Sinorhizobium meliloti: one gene and its partner. The protein of the gene in region 2 interacts with the protein of the main gene of each other region in a pairwise test. Links are inferred from orthologs where the notes say so. Each region holds a gene or a part of one and is shown on either strand. Other genes may lie near its edges.

What was found. Proteins that work in one complex are often made in the same cells at the same time.
Region 1: the proteins of JOH52_RS04600 (region 2) and JOH52_RS08440 interact in binary tests that used the Escherichia coli proteins (3 or more experiments, as listed by UniProt). The link is inferred for Sinorhizobium meliloti from one-to-one orthologs.

Annotation. Positions count from the first base shown.
Region 1 is NZ_JAGIOS010000001.1:1,805,483-1,813,156, forward strand. Bases 1,883-4,729 are described here. They hold JOH52_RS08440 (methionine ABC transporter ATP-binding protein), read left to right. Parts: upstream 1,883-2,691; coding sequence 2,692-3,768; downstream 3,769-4,729. Other genes in these bases: JOH52_RS08435 (GH1 family beta-glucosidase), read left to right, coding at 1,883-2,354; JOH52_RS08445 (methionine ABC transporter permease), read left to right, coding at 3,758-4,423; JOH52_RS08450 (MetQ/NlpA family ABC transporter substrate-binding protein), read left to right, coding at 4,462-4,729. Outside these bases: JOH52_RS08430 (Gfo/Idh/MocA family protein), read left to right, coding at 1-721; more of JOH52_RS08435, read left to right, coding at 978-1,882; more of JOH52_RS08450, read left to right, coding at 4,730-5,238; oxygen-dependent tRNA uridine(34) hydroxylase TrhO, read right to left, coding at 6,433-7,380; JOH52_RS08465 (CHAD domain-containing protein), read right to left, coding at 7,459-7,674. UniProt on the Escherichia coli protein: Part of the ABC transporter complex MetNIQ involved in methionine import. Responsible for energy coupling to the transport system. It has also been shown to be involved in formyl-L-methionine transport.
Region 2 is NZ_JAGIOS010000001.1:958,813-966,147, forward strand. What follows is about bases 172-3,023. They hold JOH52_RS04600 (Gfo/Idh/MocA family protein), read left to right. Parts: upstream 172-958; coding sequence 959-2,089; downstream 2,090-3,023. Other genes in these bases: JOH52_RS04595 (class II glutamine amidotransferase), read right to left, coding at 172-707; JOH52_RS04605 (MurR/RpiR family transcriptional regulator), read left to right, coding at 2,399-3,023. Also shown: more of JOH52_RS04595, read right to left, coding at 1-171; more of JOH52_RS04605, read left to right, coding at 3,024-3,253; JOH52_RS04610 (bifunctional 5-dehydro-2-deoxygluconokinase/5-dehydro-2-deoxyphosphogluconate aldolase), read left to right, coding at 3,373-5,325; iolD (3D-(3,5/4)-trihydroxycyclohexane-1,2-dione acylhydrolase (decyclizing)), read left to right, coding at 5,375-7,228. UniProt on the Escherichia coli protein: Hydratase involved in the degradation of sialic acids. Catalyzes the reversible conversion of the dehydrated form of N-acetylneuraminate (Neu5Ac), 2,7-anhydro-N-acetylneuraminate (2,7-AN), to Neu5Ac.

The sequences.
Region 1 (7,674 bases), 850 kb from region 2 along the record:
GGCGCGCGAAATGATTGAGAATGGCGACATCGGCGCCGTCCGCCTCGTGCAGATGGAATATCCGCAGGACTGGCTGACCGAGAATATCGAGCAGTCCGGTCAGAAGCAGGCCGCCTGGCGCACCGACCCGGCGCGCTCCGGCGCCGGCGGCTCGACCGGCGACATCGGCACGCATGCCTATAATCTCGGCTGCTTCGTTTCCGGCCTCGAGCTCGAGGAGCTCGCCGCCGATCTCGACAGCTTCGTTGGCGGGCGGCAGCTCGACGACAATGCACATGTGCTGATGCGCTTCAGGGAAAAGGACGGAACGCGCGCCAAGGGCATGCTCTGGTGCAGCCAGGTGGCACCCGGCCACGAGAACGGCCTGATGGTGCGCGTCTACGGTACCAAGGGCGGTCTCGAATGGACGCAGAAGGATCCGAATTACCTCTGGTACACGCCCTTCGGCGAGCCGAAGCGTCTGCTGACGCGCGCTGGCGCAGGAGCTTCGCCGGCGGCGGCACGCGTATCGCGCATTCCGTCCGGCCACCCCGAGGGCTACCTCGAAGGCTTCGCCAATATCTATTCGGAAGCGGCGCGGGCGATCTACGCCAAGCGCAACGGCGGGAAGGCGGATCCTTCTGTCATCTATCCGACGATAGACGATGGCATGAGGGGCATGACCTTCGTCGATGCCTGCGTGCGTTCCTCGGAACGCAACGGCGCCTGGATCAAGGTCTGAGCCTTGCAAGCCGGAGCATTTCCGCGATTCGGTGAAAAGTGGAAATGTTCCAGAGCGGGATGTATTTACGTCGACCCGACCTAAAAACATCGTGATCTAGGGAAGGGCGGGAACACCTCGCCCTTTTTCATTGACATTTGCCACCGCGGCCTTAGGCCACGTCCTCAGACGAGGGCGAGACCTCCCATGGTCCGCCTTACCATTGAATCGAACGCAGCCATGCCTTCGGTCCGGCTGCGCAGACGATGAGGCCTGAATGATGATCGAAGCCAAGAAACTCGCAGCGCGCTTTCCCGGCGACTTTGTCTTCGGCGTTGCAACCGCATCCTTCCAGATCGAGGGAGCCAGCAAGGCGGATGGTCGCAAAGCCTCCATCTGGGACGCCTTCTCCAATATGCCGGGGCGCGTTTACGGGCGCCACAACGGCGACGTCGCCTGCGACCATTACAACCGGCTGGAGCAGGACCTGGACCTCATCAAGAGCCTCGGCGTCGAGGCCTACCGCTTCTCGATCGCCTGGCCGCGGATCGTGCCGGAGGGCACGGGGCCGATCAACGAGAAGGGGCTCGACTTTTACGACCGCCTTGTCGACGGACTGAAGGCGCGCGGCATCAAGGCCTTTGCGACCCTCTATCACTGGGACCTGCCGCTGGCGCTGATGGGCGACGGCGGCTGGACGGCACGCACGACCGCCTATGCATACCAGCGTTACGCCAAGACCGTGATCGCGCGTCTGGGGGATCGTCTCGACGCGGTCGCGACCTTCAACGAACCGTGGTGTTCCGTCTGGCTCGGCCATCTCTACGGTGTCCATGCACCGGGCGAGCGCAACATGGATGCAGCACTTGCCGCACTGCACTTCACCAATCTCGCCCACGGGTTGGGGGTCGCGGCGATCCGCTCGGAACGGCCGGAACTGCCGGTCGGCATCGTCATCAATGCCCATTCGGTCTATCCCGGCAGCAACAGCGCCGAGGACAAGGCCGCGGCGGAGCGCGCCTTCGATTTCCACAACGGCGTCTTCTTCGATCCGATCTTCAAGGGCGAGTATCCGGAGGATTTCCTCTCCGCGCTCGGCGAACGCATGCCGGCGATCGAGGACGGCGACATGGCAACGATCGCCCAGCCGCTCGATTGGTGGGGGCTCAACTATTATACGCCGATGCGGGTTTCGGCAGACCCCGCGAAAGGCGCCGAATATCCGGCGACCGTCAATGCGAAACCTGTCAGCAACGTGAAGACCGATATTGGCTGGGAAGTCTATGCGCCGGCTTTGGGCAGCCTGGTGGAGACGCTCAATGCGCGCTACAGGCTCCCCGACTGCTACATCACCGAGAATGGCGCCTGTTACAACATGGGCGTCGAGAACGGTACCGTCGACGATCAGCCTCGGCTCGACTACATCTCAGACCACCTCGCCGTCACCGCCGATCTCATCGCCAAGGGTTATCCGATGCGGGGCTATTTCGCCTGGAGCCTGATGGATAACTTCGAATGGGCCGAGGGCTACCGGATGCGCTTCGGCATCGTTCACGTCGATTACGAGACACAGGTCCGCACGATCAAGAAAAGCGGTCGCTGGTATAAGGACCTGGCGGAACGGTTTCCAAGCGGCAACCACAAGCCGGGATGATGCCGGAGCGAGCGGACGGCGGTTCTGCACAAAAAGAGTAGACTTTTGCGTCGCGCCCTGGGGCTCCGGAAAAACGTACCTGTAAAAGGGCGCGCCCGCGCGCCATAAGAACCACATGCTCCTTGGCATGGCAGTCATGCCGAGGAGGCGTTGAACTGACCGGTTGGCCGATGATAGAGAGTTGCTCCACGTTTCGAATGCGTTGTCGAATGTCCGTCTGACGAGGCGACGTTTTTTCCGTGCCGGCCCTATTTAGCAAGGGACCGGAGTTTCGAACATCCGAGAGCATCATGTATCCTCCTATCGTTTTGATCCCTCCTGCGGGGGCGACCGGACAATGACCCTTCCTCGATCCGAGATATCGGCCGGTGATGCGGTCGTCTTCGACGCCGTGTCCAAGCGCTTTCCGGCCTCCGGCGGAAATACGGCCTTCACTGCGCTCGACAATGTCAGCCTGGCGGTCGCTCGCGGCTCGATCACCGGTATCATCGGTCGTTCCGGCGCCGGCAAATCGACACTGATCCGGCTGGTCAACGGCCTCGAAAAGCCTTCAAGCGGCAAGGTGTTCGTCGATGGCGTCGATGTGGGTGCGCTGGACGAGGCGGGCCTGCGCGATCTCCGCCGCTCCGTCGGCATGATCTTCCAGCATTTCAACCTGCTTTCCTCGCGCACCGTTTTCGGCAATGTCGCGCTGCCGCTCGAAATCGCCGGCATGGATCGGCGCGCGATCGAGCAGCGTGTGCGCCCGCTTCTCGAACTCGTCGGTCTTGCCGACAAGCACGGGCGCTACCCGGCGGAACTTTCCGGCGGCCAGAAGCAGCGCATCGGCATCGCCCGGGCGCTTGCGACCGAACCCAAGCTGTTGCTCTCGGACGAGGCGACCTCGGCGCTCGACCCGGAAACGACGCAGTCGATCCTGGAACTGCTGAGACGGATCAATGCGGAACTGGGCCTTACCGTTCTGCTCATCACCCACGAGATGGAAGTCGTGAAAGCGGTTACCTCCGACGTGGCGGTGATCGACAAGGGCGAGATCGTGGAGCGAGGGCACACTTTCGATGTCTTCACGCATTCCAGGCACGAGACGACGCGGGCGCTCCTTTCCGGTCTGGCGGGTTCGAAACTGCCGGAAGCCGTTGCCAGAGGCCTGAAGCCGGCGGCAGCAAGCGGCGATCGCGTCGTGGTGCGCCTCACCTTCTTCGGGGCAGCGGCGGAGCGCCCGCTGATCTCGCAGCTCATCCAGTCCGTCGGCGCCGAGGTCAACATCATCGCCGGCACGATCGACGAGATCGGCGGCAAGCCCTATGGCTCGCTCGTCGTCGCCTATGGCGCCGATGCCGAAACCTCGGGCAAGGCGGAGCGCTTCTTCACCGAGAACGGACTGGTCACGGAGGTGCTCGGCTATGTCGCCTGATCTTCTGCTTCGCATAGGCAGCGCAACGCTCGACACGATGTACATGGTGGCGATCGCCGGCCTCGTGGGCTCGCTGATCGGGCTGCCGATCGGCATCTTCCTGGCGACCAGCGGCAAGGGCGAGCTGTTTCCCGCGCCCAATGTCAACCGCGCCGTGGGACTTGTGGTGAACGCGACGCGGTCGACGCCCTTCATCATTCTCGTCGTCGCGATCATTCCGTTGACGCGCCTCATCACCGGCACCTCCATCGGCACCAAAGCGGCGATCGTTCCTTTGACGATTGCGACCATTCCGTTCGTCGCCCGCCTTGTCGAGGCGGCGATCCGCGACGTCGACAAGGGGCTGATCGAGGCGGCGCGCGCCATGGGCGCCACCCCGATGCAGATCGTCTTCAAGGTCCTGCTCGCCGAATCACGGCCGGCGCTGACGCTGGCGCTCACCATGACGATCGTCAGCCTCATCGGCTATTCGGCGATGGTCGGCGCCGTCGGCGGCGGCGGTCTCGGCGACCTGGGCATCCGCTACGGCTACCAGCGCTTCATGCCGGACGTGATGCTCGTCGTGGTCGTCGTGCTCATCGTGCTCGTACAGCTCGTCCAGAGCGCCGGCGACCGGATGGCGCGGCGCTTCGACAAGCGCAGCCGCAAGACCTGATCCTTTCCAAGACACCAAACAGCAACAAGGAGACATCCATGAAAAAGTTGATTCTCGCGGCGGCCTTCGCCGTCCTGGCTGCCGGCACGGCGCTCGCTGAGACCATCAAGGTCGGCGTCACCCCGGGCGAGCATGCCGAGATCATGGAGAAGGTGAAGGAAGTCGCCGCCCCCAAGGGCCTCGACATAGAGATCCTCGAATTCTCCGACTACGTGGTTCCCAACCAGGCGCTCGCCGACGGCGACCTCAATGCCAATTCCTTCCAGCACCAGCCCTATCTCGACAACCAGATCGCCGATCGTGGCTTCGACATCGTCAGCGTGGGCCTGACCATCACCACGCCGATGGGCGTCTATTCGAGCAAGGTTAAGAGCCTCGATGAGCTGGAGGACGGCGCGACGATCGCCATTCCGAACGACCCCACCAATGGCGGCCGCGCGCTCCTGGTTCTCGCATCGAAGGGCCTCATCAAGGTCAATCCGGATGCCGGGCTCAAGGTCACCCCGGCCGACGTGACGGAAAATCCGAAGAACATCGAGTTCGCCGAGCTCGACGCGGCCCAGCTGCCGCGCTCGCTGGCCGATGTCGACGCGGCCGTGATCAACACCAATTACGCGCTCGAGGCCGATCTTCACCCGAAGGAAGACGCCATCGCCATCGAAAGCGAGAAGTCTCCTTATGCCAACGTCATTGCGGTGCGTAGCGCAGACAAGGATGCGCCCTGGGTGAAGACGCTCGTCGAATCCTACCACGACGACAAGGTCAAGGCCTTCATCGTGGAGCACTTCAAGGGTGCGCTCATCCCGAGCTGGTGAGCGGCGTTTGCCCCCTCTCCTCGGGTCTAACCCGAGGACTAACCCTCTCCCCGCGGGCGGCCACGGCATGCCCCTCAACCGGCAGGCGGTTGAGGGGCATCGACCGGGTGAATCCGGTTAGACTGAACCAAGCAAAGCTCTAGAGCGGGATGCATTTAGGCGGAATCGGAAAGGGGATTCCTTTTTCTGCGCAAATCAGATTCACCATTCAGGCCGGTGAAGGAGGCCGGCCTTTATGGCGAGACCTTTTTCGAATGATCTTCGGGAACGCGTTGTCGATGCGGTGACGGGCGAGGGCCTATCGTGCCGGGCAGCGGCCAAGCGCTTCGGCATCGGCATCAGCACCGCGATCGATTGGGTGCGGCGGTTTCGCGAGACGGGCAGCGCCGCACCCGGCCAGATGGGTGGGCACAAGCCCCGCAAGCTTTCCGGTCCGCACCGGGCTTGGCTGCTTTGCCGCTGCCGCGAGCGCGACTTCACGCTGCACGGACTTGTCGCCGAGTTGAGCGAGCGCGGCCTGAAGGTGGATTATCGCGCCGTCTGGACCTTCGTGCACGAAGAGGGGTTGAGTTATAAAAAAAGACGCTGGTCGCCAGCGAACGGGAGCGGCCCGACGTCGCCCGCCACCGGGCACGATGGCTGAAGCACTGCCCCGGAATTGATCCCGCCCGCCTCGTTTTCATCGATGAGACCTGGACGAAGACGAACATGGCGCCGCTGCGGGGCTGGGCGCCTCGCGGCGAACGACTGGTGGGCTACGCCCCCTTCGGCCATTGGAACACCATGACCTTTGTCGCCGCACTCAGGGCCGACCGCGTCAGCGCTCCCTTTATCCTCGATGGCCCGATCAATGGCGAACGCTTCCGCATCTATGTCCAGCAAGTTCTGGTGCCGGAACTCAAAGCCGGCGACATCGTCATCCTGGACAATCTCGGCTCCCATAAGGGTCAGGAGATCCGCGCCGCCATCCGTAAGGCCGGCGCCCGCCTGTTCTTTCTGCCGAAATATTCCCCCGATCTCAATCCGATCGAAAAGCTCTTCGCCAAAATCAAGCACTGGTTGCGTGAGGCACAGGCCAGATCACGCGACGCAATCCATGACGAACTGCGCCACATTCTCCAAGCCGTCACCCCACAGGAATGCGCAGCCTACTTCAAAGAGGCGGGATATGAACGGGCTTAAATACATACCGCTCTAGCTTCCGAGGTGCCGCGCGCCGCGCTTCTTCGCAAGCATGATCTGCCTCTGCCTCTGGCGGTAACGCTCGCGATCCTCTTCGGTGCGGGTGTCGTGGCAGTGGATGCAGGAGACGCCTTCCTCGTGAAGGGGCGACTGGAGGTCCTCGGGCGTCAGCGGCTGGCGGCAGGCATGGCAGAGCGTGTGTTCGCCTTCCTGCAGCCCGTGGGTGACGGACACGCGCTCGTCGAAGACGAAGCAGGCGCCTTCCCAGAGGCTCTCTTCCGGCGGTATTTCCTCGAGATATTTGAGAATGCCGCCCTTGAGGTGATAGACCTCCTCGAAGCCCTGTTCCTTCATGAAGGCCGTCGCCTTCTCGCAGCGGATACCGCCGGTGCAGTACATGGCGATCTTCGGCTTGTTGTGCAGGCCGCTATTGTTGCGCACCCACTCGGGAAATTCCCGGAAGGTCTTGGTCTTCGGGTCGACGGCTCCCTGGAAGAGGCCGATGGCCGTTTCGTAGTCGTTGCGCGTGTCGATGACCAGCGTTTCCGGATCGGAGATCAGCGCGTTCCAGTCCTTCGGCTCCACATAGGTGCCGACCACCTTTTTGGGGTCGATGTTCTCGACGCCCATGGTGACGATCTCCTTCTTCAGGCGCACCTTCATGCGCAGGAAGGGCATGGCCGAGGCCCGGCTCTCCTTGTGTACCAGGCCGGCGAATTCCGGCTGCGCGCGGACACAGGCAAGGACCGCCGCAATGCCTTCTTCGGTGCCGGCGATCGTCCCGTTAATGCCCTCATGGGCCAGAAGCAGCGTTCCCTTCACCCCATTGGCATCGCAGATCGCCTGCAGCGGCTCGCGGAAATCGGCGAAGCGCGGAAAGGATACGAAATGGTAGAGGGCGGCCACCAGAAACTGGCCCGGCGTCTCCGGGCGGCGCGATGTCGTGAGCATGTCGGTCATGCGGCACGCAAATACAGGTTTCGGGCGCCAAGTGCAATTGCGGCGAATCACGCCTGAGCGCGGCTTTCAGTAAGTGTTCTACCTTCCGGCTTCGAGCCAGAGCAGTTCGAGGGTTCGGCTCTCCCTCCGCGGCCGGTCGAGAAAGACCGCATCCGCGCGCTTCAAGGCCTCACGCCTCAGCTCGTCCTGCCTGGCCGCGACATTCGAAAGAAGATGTTCCCTGCTGTTGCCCGCCAGGTCCGGCCGTTCGTCGACGAGCGACATCAATGCGGCGATGTCGTTCAGATGGCCGAG
Region 2 (7,335 bases):
TCCACCCAGGCGCTGTCGTCGTCGTTGAGCGGCTCGGAGACGAGGCAATAGCCGCCACTCGACCCCATGGGACCTGCATAGAGCGTGGGAGCTTTCCAATCCGTGGCATAGCGGACCGCATAAAGATCGCGGCCGTCGGAGAAGGCCGCCGTGAAGCGCACGAGTGCCGGGCGTCCCAGGCGTTCGGCAAGCCGCTCGACGAAGGCGAGCGCCTCGGCCACGGCACCGAGGGGATCACGGTCGAGACCGAACTGCAGGGCAAGCAGGAAAAGCAGCTCCGAATCCGTCGTGCCGCTGCGCGCCGAATAGAGCTCGTTGTCGAGCATGGTCTCCATCGGCCGCCGCAAATGCTCGAAATCGCCGATCTGTCCATTATGCATGAAGGACCAGCGGCCGAAGACGAAGGGATGGCAATTGTCGCGGCGCGTGCCGCCGCCGGTGGCCGCGCGCACATGGGCGAGGAACAGCGGCGAGCGAATCTGCCTCGCAATGCTCTTGAGATTGCAGTCGGACCAGGCGGGCAGGATGTCCCGGTAGCGGCCCGGCTCCGGGCGGTCGCCATACCAGGCTATTCCGAAGCCGTCGCCATTGGTCGCCGTTTTCGCCCTGACGGCGCAATGGGATTGCTCGATCAGGGAATGCTTGGGCGACGTCACGAGTTCTTCGAGATAAAGCGGCTCTCCGCGATAGGCTGCCCAACGGCACATGCTCGATCACTCCGATTTCGCCCCACCATATGAAAGCGATTCGTCCACCACCGTCACCAGTGATGTTTCAACGCAACATGGTAAAAATGCGTTAACACATTCTTCCCCAAGCATAGCGGGCCGAGCGGGTACGCTCTGTTCCATCAGGCACGTGGACCAGATTTTCGAACAAATATTCCATATTGACAATTCCCGCGCATTTCATTTCATTTCGCCGAGCACAGACGAGGGCCTGGCCCGGGAGAAACGAGATGAGCGGCAAGCGCAGGCTGGGCATTGGCCTGATCGGGACGGGTTTCATGGGCAAGGCGCATGCCCTTGGCTTCACGATTGCGGCACGAGTCTTCGACCTGCCCTTCGAGCTGGATCTCGTGTCCGTCGCGGACGTGACGCAGGAGGGCGCGGAGGCGGCCCGCGGACGGCTCGGCTTCCGCAAGGCGACCGCCGACTGGCGCGAACTTCTGACCGACCCCGAGATCGACATCATCGACATCACCACGCCGAACCTCCTGCACAAGGAGATGGCGCTCGCTGCGTTTGCCCACGGCAAGCACGTCTATTGCGAAAAGCCGCTGGCACCGACGGTCGCCGACTGCGCCGAGATGGTCGCCGCCGCGGAAAAGGCCGGCGTCGTCACCCAGGTCGGCTTCAACTATCTCAAGAACCCGCTCATTTTTCTCGCGAGCGACATTATCGAAAGCGGCGAGATCGGCGAAATACGGTCGTTTCGCGGCATTCACGCGGAAGATTTCATGGCGGATGAGAGCGTTCCGTGGGGTTGGCGGCTGGACCCGCGCAGCGGCGGCGGTGCGCTCGCCGACATCGGCAGCCACATGATCGCCTGCATGCGCCATCTCGTCGGGCCGATCCGGTCCGTGCTGGCAGAGACCGTCATCCACATTCCGCAGCGCCCTGTCGCGCGCGGCGCCACAGCGACCCGGACGGTCGAGGTCGACGACGTCACGCGGGCCTTCGTCCGTTTCGAGAGCGGCGCGAGCGGAAGCTTCGAAGCGAGCTGGATCGCGACCGGCCGCAAGATGCAGCACGATTTCGAGATTTACGGCTCCAAGGGAAGCATCGTCTTCACTCAGGAGCGCCTGAACGAGATCAGGGTCTACTACGCCGGCGACGACATCAGGAGCCGCGGCTTCCGTACGATCTGGGCGGGACCGGAGCATCCGCCCTACGGAGCCTTCTGCGTGGCACCGGGCCACCAGATCGGCTTCAACGAGCTGAAGGCGATCGAGGCCAACGAGTTCCTGGAAGCGATCGCCAAAGGCAGCAAAACCTCGACCGATTTCCGAGAGGGCTACGAAGTGCAGAAGGTCCTTTCCGCGACCTATCACTCCGCGAGGACGAACGAGTGGGTGGAGATTGGCTGACACGATCTGGTCGCGCGGGCACGCCCCTCATCCGGCCTGCCGGCCACCTTCTCCCCGCAAGCGGGGAGAAGGGACATGCCCGATGGTTCGCGGGCGGTCATGGTGGCGAAGGTGGCGCCGCGCGTTTCCTTCGCCCCGCCTGCGGGGAGAAGGTGGCCGGCAGGCCGGATGAGGGGCAGGCTGAGGCGATGCGGGCCTGCGAACTTCGCCTGGGATAAGGAAGCCAAAATGGAACATCCGTTCTATCGCTGCAATGGCTAGTCGATTAGACTGAGGCAAACGACAAGAGCGAGCCCGGAGGCCCGAACGATGCCCACGCCTGAAACGATTGCCGATGTCCCGCAGGATTTCGAAACGCTGAAGGCGGTCATCCTCGAGCGCAAGGCGCAGCTGCCGAAGCGGCTGAAACAGGTGGCGGCCTACTCGCTCGACAATCCGGACGAGATCGCCTTCGGGACTGCGGCGAGCATTGCGACTTCGGCCGACGTCCAGCCCTCCACGCTCGTGCGTTTCGCCCAGCACTTCGGCTTCGAAGGCTTTTCGAGCCTGCAGCAGATTTTTCGCGCACGCCTGCGGGAGCGCACGCCCGGCTACGAGGAACGGCTGAAGGCGCTGCGCCAGAACGATCACAGCAGGCTCGAAAGCGGATCGATCTTCAACGGCTTCGTCGCGGCCGCCCATCGCTCGCTCGACAATATCGCGACCTCGGTCGATCCGGAGGCGTTCGAGCGCGCCGTGGGCATTCTCGCCAAGGCGAACACGATCTACCTCATCGCCAAGCGGCGCTCCTATCCGATCTCCAGCTATATGGCCTACGCTTTCGGCAAGCTGAAGGTGAAGTACCAGCATGTCGGAACGGCCGCCGGAATCGACGAGGACATGCTGGCCATGGCGACGAAGGAGGATGCCGCCTTCGCCGTAAGCTTCTCGCCCTACGCGTCGGAAAGCGCCAGCCAGGCGCGCTTGCTCGCCAACCGCAAGGTACCCGTGGTCTCGCTGACCGACTCCGCCTTCTCGCCGCTCGCCGAATCCTCCAGGGTCTGGTTCGAACTGGTCGAGGCCGATCATGCCGGCTTCCGTTCGCTCTCCGCCAGCATGGCCTTCGCCATGGCGCTGACCGTCGCAATCGCCGAGAAACGGCGTCGCCTCGCCGAGGGCGAGTGAAGCAATATAGAATGGAAATTCCATATTGACGAAACAACGGAATTTATGTTTCATATGCTCGTCACCCATGGCATAGGCATATTTGTCGGCGCCGGTCCGGCGTCCGCGGGGAGGAAGCAGTGAGCCAGATTCCATCGGCCCAAGTTCCATCAGGTGCGGGTGCCAAGCCCCTCGACCTCATCACGATCGGCAGAGCTTCGGTCGACCTCTACGGACAGCAGATCGGCACGCGGCTCGAGGACGTGGCGAGCTTCGCCAAATCGGTCGGCGGCTGCCCCTGCAACATTTCCGTGGGCACAGCGCGCCTCGGCCTGAAATCGGCGCTACTGACACGCGTCGGCGACGAACAGATGGGCCGCTTCATCCGCGAGCAGCTTCAGCGCGAAGGCGTCGAGACGCGCGGCATCGTCACCGACCCGGAGCGGCTGACCGCACTTGCGATCCTCTCCGTCGAGAACGACAAATCCTTCCCGCTCCTTTTCTATCGCGACAATTGCGCCGACAACGCGCTTTGTGAGGACGATATTTCCGAGGATTTCATCCGTTCCGCGCGCGCGGTCCTCGTCACCGGCACGCATTTCGCCAAGCCGAATGCGGACGCCGCCCAGCGCAAGGCGATAAGGATCGCCAAGGAAAGCGGCGCCAGGATCGTCTTCGACATCGATTACCGCCCTAATCTATGGGGTCTTGCGGGCCACGATGCGGGCGAGAGCCGCTACATCGCCTCGGACCGCGTTTCGGCGCATCTGAAGACCGTGCTCGGCGATTGCGACCTGATCGTCGGCACCGAGGAAGAGGTGCTGATCGCCTCGGGCGAAAGCGACCTCCTCGCGGCGCTCAAGACCATCCGCTCGCTCTCCAAAGCCACGATCGTGCTCAAACGCGGGCCGATGGGCTGCATCGTCTATGATGGACCGATCTCGGACGATCTCGAAGACGGTATCGTCGGCAAGGGTTTTCCAATCGAGGTCTATAACGTTCTCGGCGCCGGCGACGCCTTCATGTCGGGCTTTCTGCGCGGCTGGCTCACCGGCGAGCCGCACGCGACTTCCGCCACCTGGGCCAACGCCTGTGGCGCCTTCGCGGTTTCGCGCCTGCTCTGCGCACCGGAAATCCCGACCTGGACCGAACTGCAATATTTCCTCGAACACGGCAGCAAGGAGAAGGCGCTGCGCAAGGACGAGGCGATCAACCACGTGCACTGGGCGACGACGCGCCGGCGCGACATCCCGCTCCTGATGGCGCTCGCCGTCGACCATCGCAGTCAGCTCGAGGACATTGCCGAGGGAAATCCCGAACTGCTCTCGCGCATCCCGGCCTTCAAGGTGCTCGCCGTCAAGGCGGCGGCAGAGGTGGCTCAAGGCCGCTCCGGCTTCGGCATGCTGATCGACGACAAATACGGCCGCGATGCGCTCTATGCCGCCGGTGCCCATCGCGACTTCTGGATCGGCAAGCCGATCGAGCTTCCGGGCTCGCGGCCGCTCACCTTCGAATTCAGCCAGGACCTCGGCAGCCGCCTTGTCGACTGGCCGGTCGACCATTGCATCAAGGTGCTTTCCTTCTACCATCCCGACGATCCGGCCGAACTCAAGGCCGCTCAGGTCGCAAAGTTGCGTTCGGCCTTCGAGGCGGCGCGCAAGGTCGGGCGCGAGATCCTGATCGAGATTATCGCCGGCAAGCACGGAAAACTCGACGACCGGACCATTCCGCGGGCGCTGGAGGAGCTCTATGATGCCGGCCTGAAGCCGGACTGGTGGAAGCTCGAGCCGCAAGCGAGCCGCGCCGCCTGGGCTGCGATCGACGCCGTGATCGAGACGCGCGATCCGCTTTGCCGGGGCGTGGTGCTCCTCGGCCTGGAAGCACCCTACGAGGTGCTGAAGGACGGATTCGCCGCCGCCAGAACGTCGAAGACGGTCAAGGGATTTGCCGTCGGCCGGACGATCTTCGCCGACGCCGCCAAGGCCTGGCTCGCCGGCAGGATGACCGACGAGCAGGCAGTCTCCGACATGGCGGCGAAGTTCAAGGCGCTCGTCGATCTCTGGCTGCAATTGGGTGAGACCAAGGCGGCGTAGCGGTCAAATGAAAAGGCGGCGCAAGGATGCGGCCGCGAGGAGGAAACAAATGAGCCAGAAAACCGTGCGCCTGACCATGGCACAGGCCGTGGCGCGGTTCCTGACCCGGCAGATGACGATCATCGACGGCGAGCGCGTGCCGATCTTCGGCGGCGTCTTCGCCATCTTCGGCCATGGCAACGTCGCCGGCGTCGGCGAAGCGCTTTACGGCGTTCGCGAAACGCTCCCGACCTACCGTGCCCAGAACGAACAGGGAATGGCGAATGCGGCGATCGCCTTCGCCAAGGCGAGCTTCCGCCGCCGCTTCATGGCCTGCACCACCTCGATCGGCCCGGGCGCGCTCAACATGGTGACCTCGGCCGCGCTGGCGCATGTCAACCGGCTGCCGGTCCTGCTCCTTCCCGGCGACGTCTTCGCCAACCGCAGGCCCGATCCGGTGCTGCAGCAGGTGGAGAGTTTCGGGGACGGCACGATCTCGGCGAATGACTGCTTCAAGCCCGTCTCGCGCTATTTCGATCGCATCACCCGGCCCGAGCAGATCATCCCGGCGCTTCGCCGCGCCATGCAGGTGCTGACGGATCCTGCCGATTGCGGCCCGGTGACGCTATCGCTCTGCCAGGACGTGCAGGCGGAAGCCTATGACTATCCGGAATCCTTCTTCGACGAGAAGGTCTGGGTGCCGCGTCGAATCGAGCCTGATCTCGACGAGCTGGCATCGGCAATCGAGGCGCTCAGATCCGCGAAGAAGCCGATCATCATCGCCGGCGGCGGCGTGCTTTATTCGGAAGCGAGCGCCGAACTTGCCGCCTTCGCCGAGAAACACGGCATTCCGGTCGTCGAGACGCAGGCCGGCAAGTCCGCTCTGCCGCATTCGCATCCGCTGAATATGGGTTCCGTCGGCGTCACCGGCACGTCCGCCTCCAACGCATTGGCGGAAGAGGCCGATGTGGTGCTTGCCGTCGGCTCACGGCTGCAGGATTTCACCACCGGTTCCTGGGCGCTCTTCAAAAACGAGGCGCTGAAGATCATCGGCCTCAATGTCCAGGCCTTCGACGCCGGCAAGCACGAGGGACAGCCGCTGATTTCCGACGCGCGGGCCGGCCTCAACCGCATCTCCGGCGGACTCGGCAGCTACAAGGCCGATAGTGCCTGGACCGAGAGGGCAAAAGCGGGCAAGGCCGAATGGCTTGCTGCGGCCGAGAGGGCGACCGCCACCACCAATGCGGCGCTTCCCTCCGATGCCCAGGTCATCGGCGCCGTCCAGCGCGCCCGCGGCGGCAGAAAAACGACGCTCGTCTGCGCCGCCGGGGGGCTTCCGGGCGAGCTGCACAAACTGTGGCAGGCCGAAGAGCCAGGCGGCTATCACATGGAATACGGCTTTTCGACCATGGGCTACGAAGTCGCCGGCGGCCTGGGCGTGAAGCTTGCCAAGCCCGATAGCGACGTGATCGTCATGGTGGGCGACGGCAGCTACATGATGCTGAACTCGGAGATCGCCTCTTCGATCATGCTCGGCGCCAAATTCACCGTCGTGCTGCTCGACAATGCCGGCTATGGCTGCATCAACCGGCTGCAGATGGGAACGGGCGGCGCCAATTTCAACAATCTGTTGAAGGACACGCATCATGTGGAGCTGCCTCAGATCGACTTCGCCGCGCACGCCGCCGCCATGGGCGCCGTGACCCGCAAGGTCGGCTCGATCCCCGAGCTCGAAGCTGCGCTCGCGGAGACCGCCGACGAGGTGCGCACGACCGTCATCGTCATCGATACCGATCCGCTGATCACAACGGAGGCCGGCGGGCACTGGTGGGACGTCGCGGTGCCGGAGGTTTCCGACCGCGATCAGGTGAAGGCCGCCCGCGAAGGCTACGAAAAGGCCCTCCAGGCGCAGCGGTTTGGTTGACATTGGAATCCGGCCAGCGGCCCCTCTCCTCGGGTGTACCCGAGGACTAGTCCTCGGGAGTCCCTTCTCCCCGCACAGCGGGGGAAGGTGGCGGCAGCCGGATGAGG